Linked DNA regions of Microlunatus soli. The protein of the gene in region 1 binds, or shares a complex with, the protein of each later gene. Links are inferred from orthologs where the notes say so. Each region holds a gene or a part of one and is shown in the gene's direction. Other genes may lie near its edges.

What was found. Proteins that work in one complex are often made in the same cells at the same time.
Region 2: the proteins of secY (region 1) and secA are in contact, whole or in part, in a crystal structure (PDB 3DIN), measured with the Thermotoga maritima proteins. The link is inferred for Microlunatus soli from one-to-one orthologs. Residues at the interface, in WP_004081795.1 of Thermotoga maritima: Glu108, Gly109, Glu110, Glu111, Ala236, Glu237, Arg238, Arg239, Ile240, Thr241, Ile242, Gln243, Tyr244, Ala245, Arg246, Arg247, Val248, Thr249, Gly250, Arg251, Arg252, Val253, Tyr254, Gly256, Ala257, Ser258, Thr259, Tyr260, Leu261, Pro262; in WP_004082002.1 of Thermotoga maritima: Glu261, Ala262, Arg263, Lys300, Ala301, Arg302, Thr303, Ile304, Ile305, Leu323, Tyr324, Asp325, Pro326, Val329, Ser330, Tyr333, Ile336, Lys340, Phe345, Val349, Glu363, Phe364, Tyr374, Ser375, Gly376, Gly377, Glu393, Ile395, Thr482, Ser483.

The regions. Positions count from the first base shown.
Region 1 is NZ_LT629772.1:4,049,764-4,056,908, forward strand. What follows is about bases 2,361-5,217. They hold secY (preprotein translocase subunit SecY), read left to right. Parts: upstream 2,361-3,062; coding sequence 3,063-4,373; downstream 4,374-5,217. Other genes in these bases: rpmD (50S ribosomal protein L30), read left to right, coding at 2,361-2,423; rplO (50S ribosomal protein L15), read left to right, coding at 2,426-2,890; BLU38_RS18565 (adenylate kinase), read left to right, coding at 4,411-4,983; BLU38_RS18570 (endonuclease domain-containing protein), read right to left, coding at 5,179-5,217. Outside these bases: rpsH (30S ribosomal protein S8), read left to right, coding at 244-651; rplF (50S ribosomal protein L6), read left to right, coding at 686-1,228; rplR (50S ribosomal protein L18), read left to right, coding at 1,231-1,614; rpsE (30S ribosomal protein S5), read left to right, coding at 1,645-2,241; more of rpmD, read left to right, coding at 2,238-2,360; more of BLU38_RS18570, read right to left, coding at 5,218-5,949; BLU38_RS18575 (phosphotransferase), read left to right, coding at 6,402-7,145. UniProt on the Escherichia coli protein: The central subunit of the protein translocation channel SecYEG. Consists of two halves formed by TMs 1-5 and 6-10.
Region 2 is NZ_LT629772.1:342,367-350,193, reverse strand. Bases 2,865-6,403 are described here. They hold secA (preprotein translocase subunit SecA), read left to right. Parts: upstream 2,865-3,245; coding sequence 3,246-6,203; downstream 6,204-6,403. Other genes in these bases: BLU38_RS01520 (Gfo/Idh/MocA family protein), read left to right, coding at 6,278-6,403; BLU38_RS01530 (hypothetical protein), read left to right, coding at 2,865-3,161. Also shown: BLU38_RS01545 (winged helix-turn-helix domain-containing protein), read left to right, coding at 1-537; BLU38_RS01540 (hypothetical protein), read left to right, coding at 1,010-1,378; BLU38_RS01535 (phytanoyl-CoA dioxygenase family protein), read left to right, coding at 1,484-2,251; more of BLU38_RS01530, read left to right, coding at 2,481-2,864; more of BLU38_RS01520, read left to right, coding at 6,404-7,318; BLU38_RS01515 (helix-turn-helix domain-containing protein), read right to left, coding at 7,362-7,827. UniProt on the Escherichia coli protein: Required for protein export, interacts with the SecYEG preprotein conducting channel.

The DNA.
Region 1 (7,145 bases):
CAACGCCCGCCACACCCGAAACCCAACCATGGGGCCGAAATCCCCGTTGGGTGCCAACGCTCGCGTTGGCAGGTGTACAGCCGGGCGCGAGGGACGTAGGACTTGGCTCCGCGGAAGTACCGCGCGGGGTCTGAACACAACTTCATCACCTGGGCCGAACGGCCCTCACGACTCTTCGGAGTCTCTACCTCCACGGCAAAGGTCCCTGCGGGGAAACCAGCCGAGAAAGTGAATGACTGACAGATGACCATGACAGATCCGATCGCGGACATGTTGACCCGCGTCCGGAATGCTTCGCAGGCCTACCACGACACCGCGGTGATGCCGTCGTCCAAGATCAAGGTGGGGATCGCGCAGATCCTGACCGACGAGGGCTACATCTCCGGATTCGAGGTCAAGGAGCCTTCCGAGGGCGAGGTCGGCAAGTCGTTGCAGATCACGCTGAAGTACGGCCAGAGCCGGGAGCGTTCGATCTCCGGTGTCCGCCGGATCTCCAAGCCGGGTCTTCGGGTGTACGCCAAGTCCACCGGTCTGCCTAAGGTGCTCGGCGGTCTGGGGATCGCCATCATCTCCACGTCAACCGGGCTGTTGACCGACAAGCAAGCACACGCACGCAGCGTAGGCGGGGAAGTCCTCGCCTACGTGTGGTGAGCGGACGAGACTAGAGAGGAAGGACTGAGAAGACATGTCACGCATTGGCAAGCTTCCTGTTCCGGTGCCGTCCGGGGTCGAGGTGACCATCGACGGTTCCCTGGTCTCGGTGAAGGGGCCGAAGGGTCAGCTGCAGCACAATGTCGCTGCACCGATCAGCGTTTCGCGCAACGACGAGGGCCAGATCGTTCTGGACCGGCCGGACGAGGAGCGCGAGTCGCGCTCGCTGCACGGGCTGTCCCGGACCCTGGTCGCCAACATGGTCACCGGTGTTTCGCAGGGCTATGAGAAGAAGCTCGAGATCGTCGGCGTCGGCTACCGGGTCATCTCCAAGGGCCCGGCCGAGCTGGAGATGAACCTCGGCTACAGCCACCCGATCAACGTGAAGGCGCCGGACGGCATCACCTTCGCCGTCGAGTCGCCGACCAAGTTCAGCGTCGCCGGCATCGACAAGCAGCAGGTCGGTGAGGTTGCGGCCAACATCCGCAAGCTGCGGAAGCCGGAGCCGTACAAGGGCAAGGGTGTGCGGTACGAGGGCGAGCACGTCCGCCGCAAGGTCGGAAAGGCTGGTAAGTGACGATGGCTGTTTCACTGTCTGCGCGCAAGCACACTGCGACCCGGACCCGTTCCCGGCTGCGTCGTCAGCTGCGCGGCCGGAAGAAGATCGTCGGTGTGGCCGAGCGGCCCCGCCTGGTGATCAGCCGGTCGGCCAAGCACATCACCGCTCAGGTGATCGACGACAGCCGCGGTCACACCGTGGCCTACGCCTCCACCATGGAGGGCTCGTTGAAGGCTGCGGCCGGCGACAAGACCGCGAAGGCCAAGCAGGTCGGCCAACTGGTCGCCGAGCGTGCCAAGGCCGCCGGGGTGGAGACCGTCGTCTTCGACCGGGCCGGCAACAAGTACCACGGCCGGATCGCTGCGCTGGCGGATGCCGCCCGCGAGGGCGGCCTGGGATTCTGAGCACGGCGGAACTGGAGAGGTAGAGAGCTTATGAGTGGATCACAGCGTCGAGGCGGCGGAGACGGCCGCCGCGGTGACCGCCGGGGTCAGCAGGACAAGAACAACTACGTCGAGAAGGTCGTCGCGATCAATCGCGTGGCCAAGGTGGTCAAGGGTGGCCGCCGGTTCAGCTTCACCGCACTGGTCGTCGTCGGTGACGGCGACGGCTCGGTCGGCATCGGCTACGGCAAGGCCAAGGAGGTGCCGGCCGCGATCGCCAAGGGCGTGGAAGAGGCCAAGAAGCACTTCTTCCGTGTGCCGCGGGTCCAGGGCACCATCCCGCATCCGGTCCAGGGTGAGAAGGCGGCCGGCGTGGTCATGCTGCGCCCGGCTTCCCCGGGTACCGGTGTGATCGCCGGTGGCGCCTGCCGCGCGGTGCTGGAGGCGGCCGGCGTGCACGACGTGCTCGCCAAGTCGCTCGGCTCGCCGAACGCGATCAACGTGGTGCACGCCACGGTCGAGGCCCTGCAGATGCTCGAGGAGCCCGAGGAGGTGGCCCGCCGGCGCGGCAAGTCGCTGGAGGACGTCACCCCGGCGGCGCTGCTCAAGGCCCGTGAGGCCGGTATCCGGGAAGGGGCGCACGCGTGAGCACCCGGTTGAAGGTCACCCAGGTCAAGTCGCAGATCGGCGGCAAGCAGAACCAGCGCAACACGCTGCGTACGCTCGGCCTGAAGCGGATCGGTGACGTGTCCGCACACGAGGACACCCCAACAGTACGAGGCATGATCGCGACGGTGCAGCACCTGATCACCGTCGAGGAGGTCGACTGATTATGGCGAGCGAAGAGACGAAGGGCACGGGCCTGAAGGTCCATCACCTTCGCCCGGCCCCGGGCGCCCACAAGGCCAAGACCCGCGTCGGTCGTGGTGAGGGCTCCAAGGGCAAGACCGCCGGTCGTGGCACCAAGGGGTCCAAGGCCCGCAACAACATCTCCGAGGCCTTCGAGGGCGGGCAGATGCCGTTGCACATGCGGACCCCGAAGCTGCGCGGCTTCACCAACCCGTTCCGGACCGAGTACCAGGTCGTCAACCTGGACCGGATCTCCACCCTCTTCCCCGAGGGCGGCGAGGTCAACCCGGCCAACCTGGTCGAGCGGGGCGCGGTGCGCGCCGGTCTGCCGGTCAAGGTCCTCGGTTCCGGTGAGCTGAGTGTCGCGGTGCAGGTCACCGCACACGCGTTCTCCGGATCGGCCAAGGACAAGATCGCCGCCGCTGGAGGCAGCACCACCCAACTCTGAGGTGATCGGGGCGTCAGCCCTGACCTCGTGGGGCGGCTCACCTGTCGTGGGTCGCCCCTTCGGTGTATCAGCCTCCAGATCCGCTGGGTTCCCGACCGGGTAGCTTGATAGAGTCAAGCGGTTTCCGGGGGACACCGGTATCGACGGGGCTGATCAGAGAGAAGGAATTGGATTGCTCACCGCCTTCGCAGGAGCATTCAGGACTCCGGACCTGCGTAAGAAACTCCTGTTCACGCTCGCGATCATCGTCATCTATCGGATCGGCTCGGTCATCCCGGTGCCGAACGTCAACGTCGGCACGCTGCACACCTGTGCGTCCAGCGCGCAGACCGGCAGCCAGGCAGGGCTGTACTCGGTCCTGTCGCTGATGTCCGGCGGCGCCCTGCTGCAGCTGGCCATCTTCGCGCTCGGGATCATGCCGTACATCACGGCCAGCATCATCCTGCAGCTGCTCACCGTGGTGATCCCGCGGTTGGAAGCGCTGAAGAAGGAAGGCCAGTCCGGCACCCAGAAGATCACCCAGTACACCCGGTATCTGACGCTGGTGCTCGCGGTCCTGCAGTCCACGGTGTTCGTCACCCTGGCCCGCAACGACCAGCTGATCCAGAACTGCACCGGGCTGGTGCACGACAAGTCGATCTTCCCGATCATCGTGATGATCCTGACCATGACCGCCGGCACCGGCGTCATCATGTGGCTCGGCGAGCTGATCACCGAACGCGGCGTCGGCAACGGGATGTCGGTGCTGATCTTCACCCAGATCTGTGCGACCTTCCCGCAGGCGCTGTGGCAGATCAAGCAGTCCCGTCCGGGCAGCCAGGGCTGGGTCATCTTCCTGCTGGTGATCGCGATCGGGCTGGCTGTGATGCTCGGCGTCATCTTCATCGAGCAGTCCCAGCGCCGGATCCCGGTGCAGTACGCCAAGAAGATGGTCGGCCGACGGGTCCTCGGTGGCACCACCACCTACATCCCGCTGAAGGTCAACCAGGCCGGCGTGATCCCGGTCATCTTCGCCTCCTCACTGCTCTACATCCCGTATCTGTACGCGCAGTTCCGGCCGAACGGCTGGGGCGCGTCCTGGATCCAGGGACACCTGGTCAAGGGTGACCACCCGATCTACATGGCGATCTTCTTCGCCCTGATCATCTTCTTCGCCTACTTCTACGTCTCGATCACCTTCAATCCGCAAGAGGTGGCCGACAACATGAAGAAGTACGGCGGTTTCATCCCGGGCATCCGGGCCGGCAAGCCGACCGAGGACTACCTCGGCTACGTGCTCAACCGGCTGACCTTCCCGGGTTCGTTGTACCTCGGCCTCATCGCCCTGATCCCGATGATCGCGATCGCGTTCCTGAGTGGCGCCAACCAGAACTTCCCGTTCGGTGGCACCTCGATCCTGATCATCGTGGGTGTCGGATTGGACACCGTGAAGCAGATCGAGAGCCAACTGCAGCAGCGCAACTACGAGGGCTTCCTGCGATGACCGCGGGGAGCTGCCACAGCGAGGAGGTCATCGGTCGATGAGACTGCTGATCATGGGCCCGCCCGGTGCGGGCAAAGGCACCCAGGCCAAGGCGATCGCCGACCACTTCGGGGTCCCGGCGATCTCGACCGGTGACATCTTGCGTGCCAACGTCGCCGCCGGCACGCCGCTCGGCCTGGAGGCCAAGCAGATCATGGACGCCGGCGGCTACGTCAGCGACGACATCCTGAACGGGATCGTCGCCGATCGGCTGGTCGAGGACGACGCCGCCAAGGGGTTTCTGCTGGACGGCTACCCCCGCACTCTGCCGCAGGTCGAGGCGCTGGACGAGATTCTCGAGCGCGCCGACCACCAGCTCGACGTCGTACTCTCCCTGAAGGTCGACGTGGACGAGGTCGTCGAGCGACTGCGCCGCCGCGCCGAGTCCGAGGGGCGGACCGACGACACCGAGGAAGCGATCCGGATCCGTCAGCAGAAGTACCTCGACGAGACCTCCCCACTGCTCGACGTCTACGCCCAACGCGGCGTCCTGGTCGAGGTCGACGGCCTCGGCGAGGTTGATGAGGTCACCAAGCGCATCTTCGAAGCCCTGGACGCCAAAGCCGTCTGACCCGGCCCCGTGCCGGACTGCACGTCCCCCCGGGCGATTTGGTAACACGTGCTGAGACCTGCCCTCGGCCCCGCTCATCCCGAGGAAGATTGGTAGCACGTGCCGCGGTCCGCCCTAGGCTGCGCGGAACCGTGAGGGCGAATTCGCAGCAGCTGCTGGCACTTGTTCCGGGCGCGTCCAGTACCTACCCGCTGGTCAGCCGGCGAAGTTGTAGTTGCGCCACGTCGTACGAGTGCGGCAGCTGCGCGGGTCGGCGCTGCAGTCTTCACGGGCGACACAGATCCGTTCCAGCACCCGTCCCGGCGTCCGATAGATGTGCTGCTTCTGGATCACGACGATCCGCCAACCCTGATGCTCCAACTCTTCGCGCCGTTCGAGGTCGCGGGCTCGCTGCTCCGGGTCGAGAGCGTGGTGCTCACCGTCGTACTCGATCAGGAGTTTCAGGTCGCGGTAACACAGGTCGAATCGCCATTTCCACTCCCCGTTCGGGTGCCGCATGATCACGTTCACTGTCGGCTCGGGCAGCCCGGCCAGGACGATCAGCATCCGCAGGCGCGACTCCATCGATGATTCGACGCCCTCCCGGACCAGACGAGCGGCCCGGCTCGCCACCGCCGCCCGACGATGCGGCCAGGAGTCGGCGACAGCGATCAGCTTCTCCGGCGTGGTCACCTCGGCCCGAACCAGCGAATCTCCGAGTACGACGAGCGCGACCAGATCGGCCCCTTCGGTGGCCAGCTCACACAACGATCGCTCGGGCGATGACAGCCGGATGCCGTTCTTCGTGCGTACCCCGTCCTCATCGGTCGCCAGGTGCGCAGCGATTCCTCGCCGCCTGCTTCTGGTCTCGCCGGCCAGCACGCTGATGTGGGTCCTGTCGTCGTACGGCGGGTCCCCGCCCCAGATCAACGCCGCCGACGAGTGACTGGCGAACGCGTTCGGAAAGATCACCATCGCCGCGCGCACGCCGCTCCGGCGTCAACCAGACGCCGGCCGCAACGTAGATCCCGTGGAAGACCCGTGTGTACTTCGGGCCGAGGAGTTCCTTGGGAGTGACACCGGCGCGGATCGTGTCGATTCGACGGAACTGGCTGTCGCTGTCCGGACGGACATTTCGATGATGCTTGTGCATGTCTGACAGCCTGCTGTCCGACGGCCGGGCCGAACCCTGTCCGGGCCCCTAATCGGCATGATCTGTGGACAAGACGACCGACGGACAACACCTTCGACCACCGGTACGGGGCAAGATGCTGCGATATCGCCGTCGGGCAGCGGCCGGGGGTAAGTCTCAGCAGGTGTTACCAAATCTCCCTAGGGATGAGCCGGGGCCGGGCAAGTCGCAGCACGTGTTACCGAATCGCCCGAGGGGCACGCGATATCCGCTACCCCCGGGCTCGGGGTGCTCATAGGGTGGGGGCGTGCCCGGACCTCCGCTACGTGTTGATCAACAGCGTGCGGCGTTGATCGCTGCGGTCGAGGCCGAGGACGATCTTGGGATCGAGCTGTCGGTGGCCGACGCGGAGTTCCTGGTCGGCTGGGAGAACGTCGTGCTGGCGACCTCCGATGGCTGGATCCTCCGGTTTCCGCGCGGTTCGCAACAGGAGTACGTCCGCGAGGTGGCGGTGCTGAGGCGGCTCGCGGGTCGGCTGCCGGTTCCGATCCCGACCATTGCGGCGACCGGCAAGCGTCGCGACTTCGCGGTCTATCGCCGGCTGACCGGTGCGTCGCTGGATCTCGCAGCCTACGACCGGGCAGACCGGCAGACCCGGGATCGGCTGGCGACCTCGATCGCCCGGTTCCTGGCGGCCATGCACGGCGCATTGTCCGGGGACGAGATCGCCGAGCTCGGCGTGCCGGCCTTCGGTGCCGACGGACAGCCGGTGGTGCTGCCCGACGAGATCGCCGCGGCGTACGGCGACCGGCTGGCGGCATTGCAGGAGGAACAACGATCGCTCGCCGCCCGTGCCCATGCCACCGTGCTGCTGCACGACGACCTCCATCCCGGCAACTTCGTGCTGGACGCCCCGGTCGGCCGGTTGTCCGGGGTCTGGGACTTCAGTTGCGTCTCGGTCGGTGATCCGAGCCAGGACTTCCGTTACCTGGTTGGTGATTCGATGGATCTCGCCGAACGCATCGCCAGCGCCTATGCGGCCCGCACCGGC
Region 2 (7,827 bases), 3.7 Mb from region 1 along the record:
CCCGATCTGCGCGACTACTTCCGGACCAGTCAGGAGCGGACGCTGCCGGCAGTCCAGGAGCTGGTCACGACCGGCGAGCTGATCCCGGTCACCGTGCAGGGCTGGAAACAGCCGGGTTATCTGTGGCATCAGGCGAAGCAGCCCCGCAGAATCGAGGCCCGGGCGCTGATCAGCCCGTTCGACTCGGTGATGTTCGAACGCCGTCGACTCGAGGCCCTGTTCGACTTCTTCTACCGGATCGAGATCTACGTCCCCGAACCGAAGCGGGTACACGGCTATTACGTCTACCCGTTCCTGCTCGGAGAACGGTTCGTCGCCCGGGTCGACCTGAAGGCCGACCGGGCTGCCGGCGTGCTGCGGGTCCGGTCGGCCTGGATCGAGGACACTGCCGACCCGGCCACGGTTGCGCCCGAACTCGCTGCCGAGCTCGCGCTGCTGGCCCAGTGGCTGGAGCTCTCCGACATCGATGTCGAAGCCCGCGGCGACCTGTCGGCCGAACTGTCCGATCACGTCCGAGCTGCCCCGTTGTCGGCGTGAATCCCGGTGGGGCGCGTCGACGGGCAGTCGTGATGGGCCATCGATCGACAGATCGCCAGCGGCGTAGATTGACCGATCGGGCGAGGTCGGCCAGGACGTCGGCACCTGGCAAACCTGACCGAGAGGATTGCTGCCAGGCGGGGCGGATCACAGCAGCTCTCTCGGTCAACTTGGCGACCATGCCCGTTCGCCTCGCATCCTGCAACGGCTATCGGGCAGCGTCCCCCGCCGCTCACAGCTCGGTGCACGGAACCATGCAATTCGCGATGTCAACGGACGGCAGGTCGAGCCTGCCCGCTCAGAGCGTCGTTCTGGACGGGAATGAGATCGCGATATGCCGGGATCCTCTCTCCGGAACCGATGAACGATTGGGCTACGCGGCAGGACGTTTCCCTGGATGGGAGCACCTCGGCCGGCCGGTGGCTGGCTGGCAGAGTGCCCCCTGACCCGGCCGGGATCGACAATGGGGGAGATGGACCTCCATCCGCAGCCCCCAGTCCGACGATCGGCGGGCGGCTGGGACGTGCTGGCGATCCTGCTCGCTATCGTCGCCGGCTGCGTCACGGCGGTCCGCTTCCTGCGACACTCCCTCGCGGTGGCGACCGCCGCTCACCCGTGCACCGGTGCGTGCGCCGAGGGGCGTGGGATGGTGCTGGTGCTGCCCACCGGCCTCGTGTTCGCCGGCTGCGTCGCGGTCGGCATCGTCGTCTCCGTCCGCTGCCTGGCCAGGATCGAACCGTCGTGGCACTGGGCGGCCGCGCTGCTGCTCCCGCTGGCCTGCGGTGTACTCGGGTACGCCGTTGCCACCGGTCTCGCGGAGGCCGTCGGGCGGATGATCTGACGGCGACCCAGCCCGCCGTGCGGCCTGCCCGATCCGGTCGGCGTTCGATTCAATCGGCGCCCAATTCAATCGACGGGACCGTACCGTCCTGGGCACAATGCCGCCATGCTGACCGCCGAGCAACGGCAGACGTTCGACCTGCGCGGGCTCGTCAAGCTCCCGGCGGCGATCCCGGCCACCGACAGCGGCCGGATGGGCGACGCCGTCTGGTCGTTCCTGGCCGAGCACCGAGGCATCCAGCGACACGATCGGACGACCTGGGGAGTCGACCGACCGACAGGGTTCCAGCCGCTGACCCGGTCCGGTGGCCTGGACGGCATCTGGTCCGCGCCCGTCGCCGATGCGGTGGCCGCACTCCTCGGACCGGCGGACCGGCAGCGTCGTGAGCGCGGCCGGCTGCTGATCACCTTTCCGCAGGCGACCGCCTGGACGGTCCCGGGCGACAGTTGGCACTTCGACTACGTACCGCCCGACGGGACCGACCCGCGTGCCGTGCAGGTGTTCGCGCTGCTCGATGACGTACGGCCGCACGGCGGCGGGACCCTGGTGCTCACCGGCTCACACCGGCTGGTCGCGGCGGTCGGCCGTTCGCAGGAACCCAGGCCCCGCGCCGTACGAGCTGCTCTCGCGACCGCGCATCCCTGGCTCGCCGATCTCTGGGCTCCCGATGAGCAGTCGACTCCCGCCGAGCGCGAGGACAGCTTCCTGAAGCATCCGGAACCGATCCACGACGTGACAGTCGAAGTGGTCGAGGTGACCGGCCGGGCCGGTGACGTGTTCCTGATGCACTCCGACTGCTTCCACGCGATAGCGCCCAACGCGCTGGACCGGCCACGGCTGATGTGCACCAGCCTGGTGACCCGGCGGCCGTAGCGAGGGCGTGTTCGGTGAGTCCGTCGCGGCCCGGTGAGATCAAGAATGGGTCGCGATCGCACCAACCGCGCCTGCGGCGTCCGGCGTCGCGACACGATGAGCGGGAGTGTCACGGGAGGGAGCGACGATGGGGCGACGATTCGTTGCGGTGTCGGCGCTGCTGCTGTGTACCTCGATCGGGTGCATGCCGACGACATCGGAACCAGTGAGCCCGGCAGAGATCGAGGGAATGCGAACGGACCCGGACCACCAGGGTCTGGTGGTGAGCTATATCGGCGGCGCCTGCGACGGTCGGGCACGTCTTGCAGTGACCGAGAAAGGTAGCCGGATCGACGCCAAAGTGCTCGTCGAGCGGAAGATGAACGTTTCTTGCACCGATGTGGGCATTCCTCGAACCGTCGCGGCCCGGCTCGCCCGCCCGATCGGTGAGCGCACCGTCTGGTCGTCGGGACGCGAGTATGTGCCGTTCGACGGGGCACACCTGCTGACTCCCGCTCCGGTGCCGGCCGGATTCGGCGGGGTGAACGAGAAGGCGGAGTCCTGGGCGGGGCCGACGTCTCCGCGCGGCCGGGTTGTCACCAGTACGTGGGTGACGAGCCGCTTCGACGCGAACGCGGCCGCTCCCGACGGTGAGTGCCGCGCGACGCGAGGCTTTCTGACCGTGGAAATCGGTCCGGTCCCGGCCGGCAGAACGTCCGGGCGAGCCAAGGTCGGGACGGCGCGGATCGGCACGGCGACCGCGCAGGTGTATCGGGACGGGCCGACCGATGACCCGGCTGGCTGGAGTTACGTCTGGCAGGTCGACCATCGCCGGGTCGAGCTCGGCAACAGCGGCAACTGCAACGAACAGGATCGGCTGCTCAGCCGGACCGAGTTGCTCCGAGTCGCGAGGTCCCTCCAGCCCGCCTGAGCGCTGGGCATGGGATGCTGCCCGCCCGTCGTCTAGCATGAACGATGGACTGAAGACCGCCGAGCAGGGAAGAAGAGCAAACTCGTGGCTTTGATGGACAGGCTGTCCCGCATCGGCGAGGGCAGGACGCTCAAGAAGCTGAAGGCCGTGGCCGATCGCGTCAATGCGATCGAAGAGGATTTCGTCGCGATGAGCGACGACGAGTTGCGCGCCCAGACCGACGAATTCAAGAAGCGCTACGCCGACGGCGAGTCGCTGGACGACCTGATGTACGAGGCCTACGCGACGGTCCGTGAGGCCAGCAAGCGGGTGCTCGGCAAGCGGCACTTCGACGTCCAGGTGATGGGCGGGGCGGCGCTGCACTGGAACAACATCGCCGAGATGAAGACCGGTGAGGGCAAGACCCAGACCGCGTTGCTGCCGTCGTACCTGAATGCGTTGACCGGCAAGGGCGTGCACATCGTTACCGTCAACGACTACCTGGCCAAGATCCAGTCCGAACAGATGGGCCGGGTGCACCACTTCTTGGGGCTCAAGGTCGGCGTCATCCTGTCCGAGATGGATCCGGCCGAGCGCAAGGTCGCCTACGAGGCAGATGTCACCTACGGCACCAACAACGAGCTCGGCTTCGACTACCTGCGCGACAACATGGCGCTCAGCATCGACGACTGCGTCCAGCGCGGCCACTACTACGCCATCGTCGACGAGGTCGACTCGATCCTGATCGACGAGGCCCGGACACCGTTGATCATCTCCGGTCCGGCCGAGGACAATCAGCGCTGGTATCCGACCTTCGCCCAGCTGGTCACGAGGATGCGCCGGGACCGTGACTACGAGGTCGACGAGAAGAAGCGCACCGTCTCGGTGCTGGAGGCCGGCATCGACCTGGTGGAGGACCGGCTCGGGATCGAAAACCTCTACGAGTCGGCCAACACGCCGCTGATCTCCTACCTGAACAACGCGATCAAGGCCAAGGAACTCTTCAAGCGGGACAAGGACTACGTCGTCACGCCCGAGGACGAGGTACTGATCGTCGACGAGCACACCGGCCGTACGCTCGCCGGCCGACGCTACAACGAGGGTCTGCACCAGGCGATCGAGGCCAAGGAGTCGGTGGAGATCAAGGAGGAGTACCAGACCCTGGCCACCATCACCCTGCAGAACTTCTTCCGGATGTACGACAAGCTCGCCGGGATGACCGGTACGGCGATGACCGAGGCCGCCGAGTTCCAGAAGATCTACGGCATGGGCGTGGTCCCGATCCCGACCAACATGCCGATGATCCGCGAGGACCAGAAGGACCTGATCTACCGCACCGAAGAGGCCAAGTTCACCGCGATCGTCGACGACGTGGCCGAGCGGCACGAAGCCGGGCAGCCGGTGCTGATCGGCACCGCGAGCGTGGCGAAGTCGGAGATCCTGTCGGCGATGTTGAAGAAGGCCGGCGTCAAGCACGAGGTGCTGAACGCCAAGCAGCATGAACGCGAGGCCGCGATCGTCGCGATGGCCGGCCGCAAGGGTGCTGTCACGGTGGCGACCAACATGGCCGGTCGTGGTACCGACATCATGCTCGGGGGCAACCCGGAATTCCTTGCAGACAAGGCGATCCAGGCCAAGGGGATCGACCCGGTGGACCACGTCGAGGAGTACGAAGCTGCGTTCCCGGAGATGCTGGAGACGTTCGAGAACGAGGTGAAGTCCGAGCACGAGGAGGTCGTCGAGCTCGGCGGGCTGTACGTGGTCGGATCCGAACGGCACGAGTCACGGCGGATCGACAACCAGCTCCGCGGTCGTTCCGGCCGTCAGGGCGACCCGGGGGAGAGTCGGTTCTTCCTCTCCCTCGGCGACGACCTGATGCGGCTGTTCAAGTCCGACATCGTGGAATGGGTGCTGACCGCACTGAAGGTGCCCGACGACCAGCCGATCGAGAACAAGCGGGTCAGCTCCTCGATCGCCAGCGCGCAGACCCAGGTCGAGGCGCAGAACTTCGAGATCCGCAAGAACATCCTCAAGTACGACGACGTGATGAACCGTCAGCGGCACAAGATCTACAGCGACCGCCGCGAGGTGCTGGAGGGTGCCGACGTCGAGCAGCAGCTGCGCGACACCGTGGACAGTGTGGTCGAGCAGTACGTGCTGAGCAGCACCGAGGGATTCAGCGAGGACTGGGATCTGGAGCAGCTCTGGACCCAGATGAAGACGCTGTATCCGGTCACCCTGAAGCGCGCGGAGTACGAGGGTGAGGAAGACCTCGACCGCGACATCCTGATCGCCGACTTCCGCGCCGATGCCCAGCAGGCCTACGACACCCGTGAGGAGTCGCTGGGCACTGACGTGATGCGCGAGCTCGAGCGTCAGGTGATGCTCACCGTGCTGGACCGCAAGTGGCGCGAGCACCTCTACGAGATGGACTATCTGCGGGAGGGCATCGGGCTGCGGGCGATGGCGTCCAAGGATCCGCTGGTGGAGTACCAGCGCGAGGGCGGCGCGATGTACTCCCAGATGATGGAGGCGTTCCAGGAGGAGGTCGTCGGCTACCTGTTCCATCTCGAGGTCGAGGTCAATCGGGGACCGGCTGTCGGCGTCGTCGCCGACGGCGGCGGGCAGCCGATGACCGTCGGCGACGGATCGCGCCGGCAGCGGGATCGCAAGCCGATGGTCGAGTCCGGCCCTGACCCGGACGGCCCCGGTGTCGAGGTGAACACCGTGACCGAGGCCGAGGAGGAGACCGAGGACGCCGACCAGGTCAAGGCTGCCGCGACCAACGGGAAGCGGGAACCGGTCGGGGTCGCCGCCGGCGTCGCGACGGACAACGGCACCGACACCGCTGCTGGCACCGAACAGCGTCCGACGTTGCGCGGCAAGGGCCTGTCCGAGCCGAAGCAGCGGAGGATGTCGTACAGCTCGTCCGACGGCGAGGTGAAGACCGGCGCGGTGAAGAAGTCCAAGGACGACCCGTACGCCAACGTCGGCCGGAACTCGCCCTGCCCCTGCGGCTCGGGCAAGAAGTTCAAGCTCTGCCACGGTCGCCGGACCGCCTGAGCCACCGACATCGAGATCTGCCACGATAGGCGGGTTTGAAACGTCTCGATGATGAACGGATAAGGGTGGCAGTGATGCGTACTTCGACAGGCTCAGCACTTCGCATCGTGCAGGTCGGTCTCGGCGGATTCGGTCGCAACTGGGCCGCGGAGATGATCCCGCAGGTCAGTGAGGTCGAGCTGGTCGGCAGCGCCGACGTCTCCGAGCAGTCCCGGGAGGCGGCGGTCAAGGCCGGGGTCGCCGATCCGGACCGCTGCTTCAGCACCGCCGAGGAGGCGATCGAGGCCGTCGACCCGGATGCCGTGCTGGTCACCGCCAGCCTGGTCGGTCACGTGCCGGCGATCCGGGCCGCACTGCTGGCCGGCAAGCACGTGATGACGGAGAAGCCGTTCGCGCCGTCGGTCGAGGAGGCCACCGAACTGGTGGAGTTGGCCGACAGTAAGGGGCTGACCCTCGCGGTCAGCCAGAACTACCGGTTCTTCCCGGCAGTGCGAGCGGTCCAGCAGATCGTCGCTGCCGGCGAGCTGGGGGATCTGCATGCCGTCGAACTCGACTTCCGCCGGTTCTCCGGCAGCGACGGTCGGCGAGGTCCGCATCACTTCCTGGACGAGCCGCTGCTGGTGGACATGTCGATCCATCACTTCGACCTGTTCCGTACGGTGCTGGGCCGCGACGCCGCGCAGATCACCTGCCGGACCTGGGATCCGGACTGGTCGCTGTTCAGCGGTCCGTCCGAGGGCGTGGCATTGATCGACTTCGGCGACGTCACCGCCAGCTACCGGGGGAGTTGGGTCAGCCACGGCACCCCCACCCCGTGGGCGGGCGAGTGGCGGATGGACTTCGCCGAGGGAAGCGTGGAATGGACCAGTCGCGGTGACGGCAAGGACGGCTGGCAGGCCGACAAGGTCGAGATCCGGACCGGCGACGAGGTTCGTCAGGTCGAACTGCCGACCGTCCAGCGGACGGACCGGGCCGGCAGCCTCACCGAGTTCGCCCGATCGATCGCCGAGGGGCGTCAGCCGGAGAATTCCGGGCGCAACAATCTCGGCAGCCTGGCGCTGACCTACGCGGCCGTCGAATCGGCGTCGACCCGTTCGGCGATCTCCATCGGCTGAAACGCCGATGGCCGCTCCGGTTCCTGATCATCGGGGTACCTGATCATCGGACTTCCGACGAGTCCTCGGTTTTGCGACGAGCCCGGGCGCGGGTGTGGATACTCGCCCCGGACTCGTTGAAGATGCTGATCACCTCGGCCGGTTCGTCGCCGGCCGAGGTCATCGCATGCGGTACTCGGGTGTCGAACTCGGCCGCCTCCCCTGCCTCCAGGGCGAGATCGTGCTCACCCAGCAGCAGCCGCAACCGGCCGCTGAGCACGTACACCCACTCGTAGCCGTCATGCGTCCGGCGCTCGGGCAGTCGTCGGCGTGACGGATAACTGATCTTGAACGTGTGCACCGGCGCATTCGGCGGCGCGAGCGGCCTGATGGTCAGCCCGTTGCTGCGGTAGGACCGTTCCTGGATCCGCGGATCGGGGACCTCGCGGGCCACAAGATCATCCAGACCGATCCGCAGCTCCCGGGTCAGCGGCAGCAGCAGCTCCAGATTGGCCTGCCGTTTGCCGCTC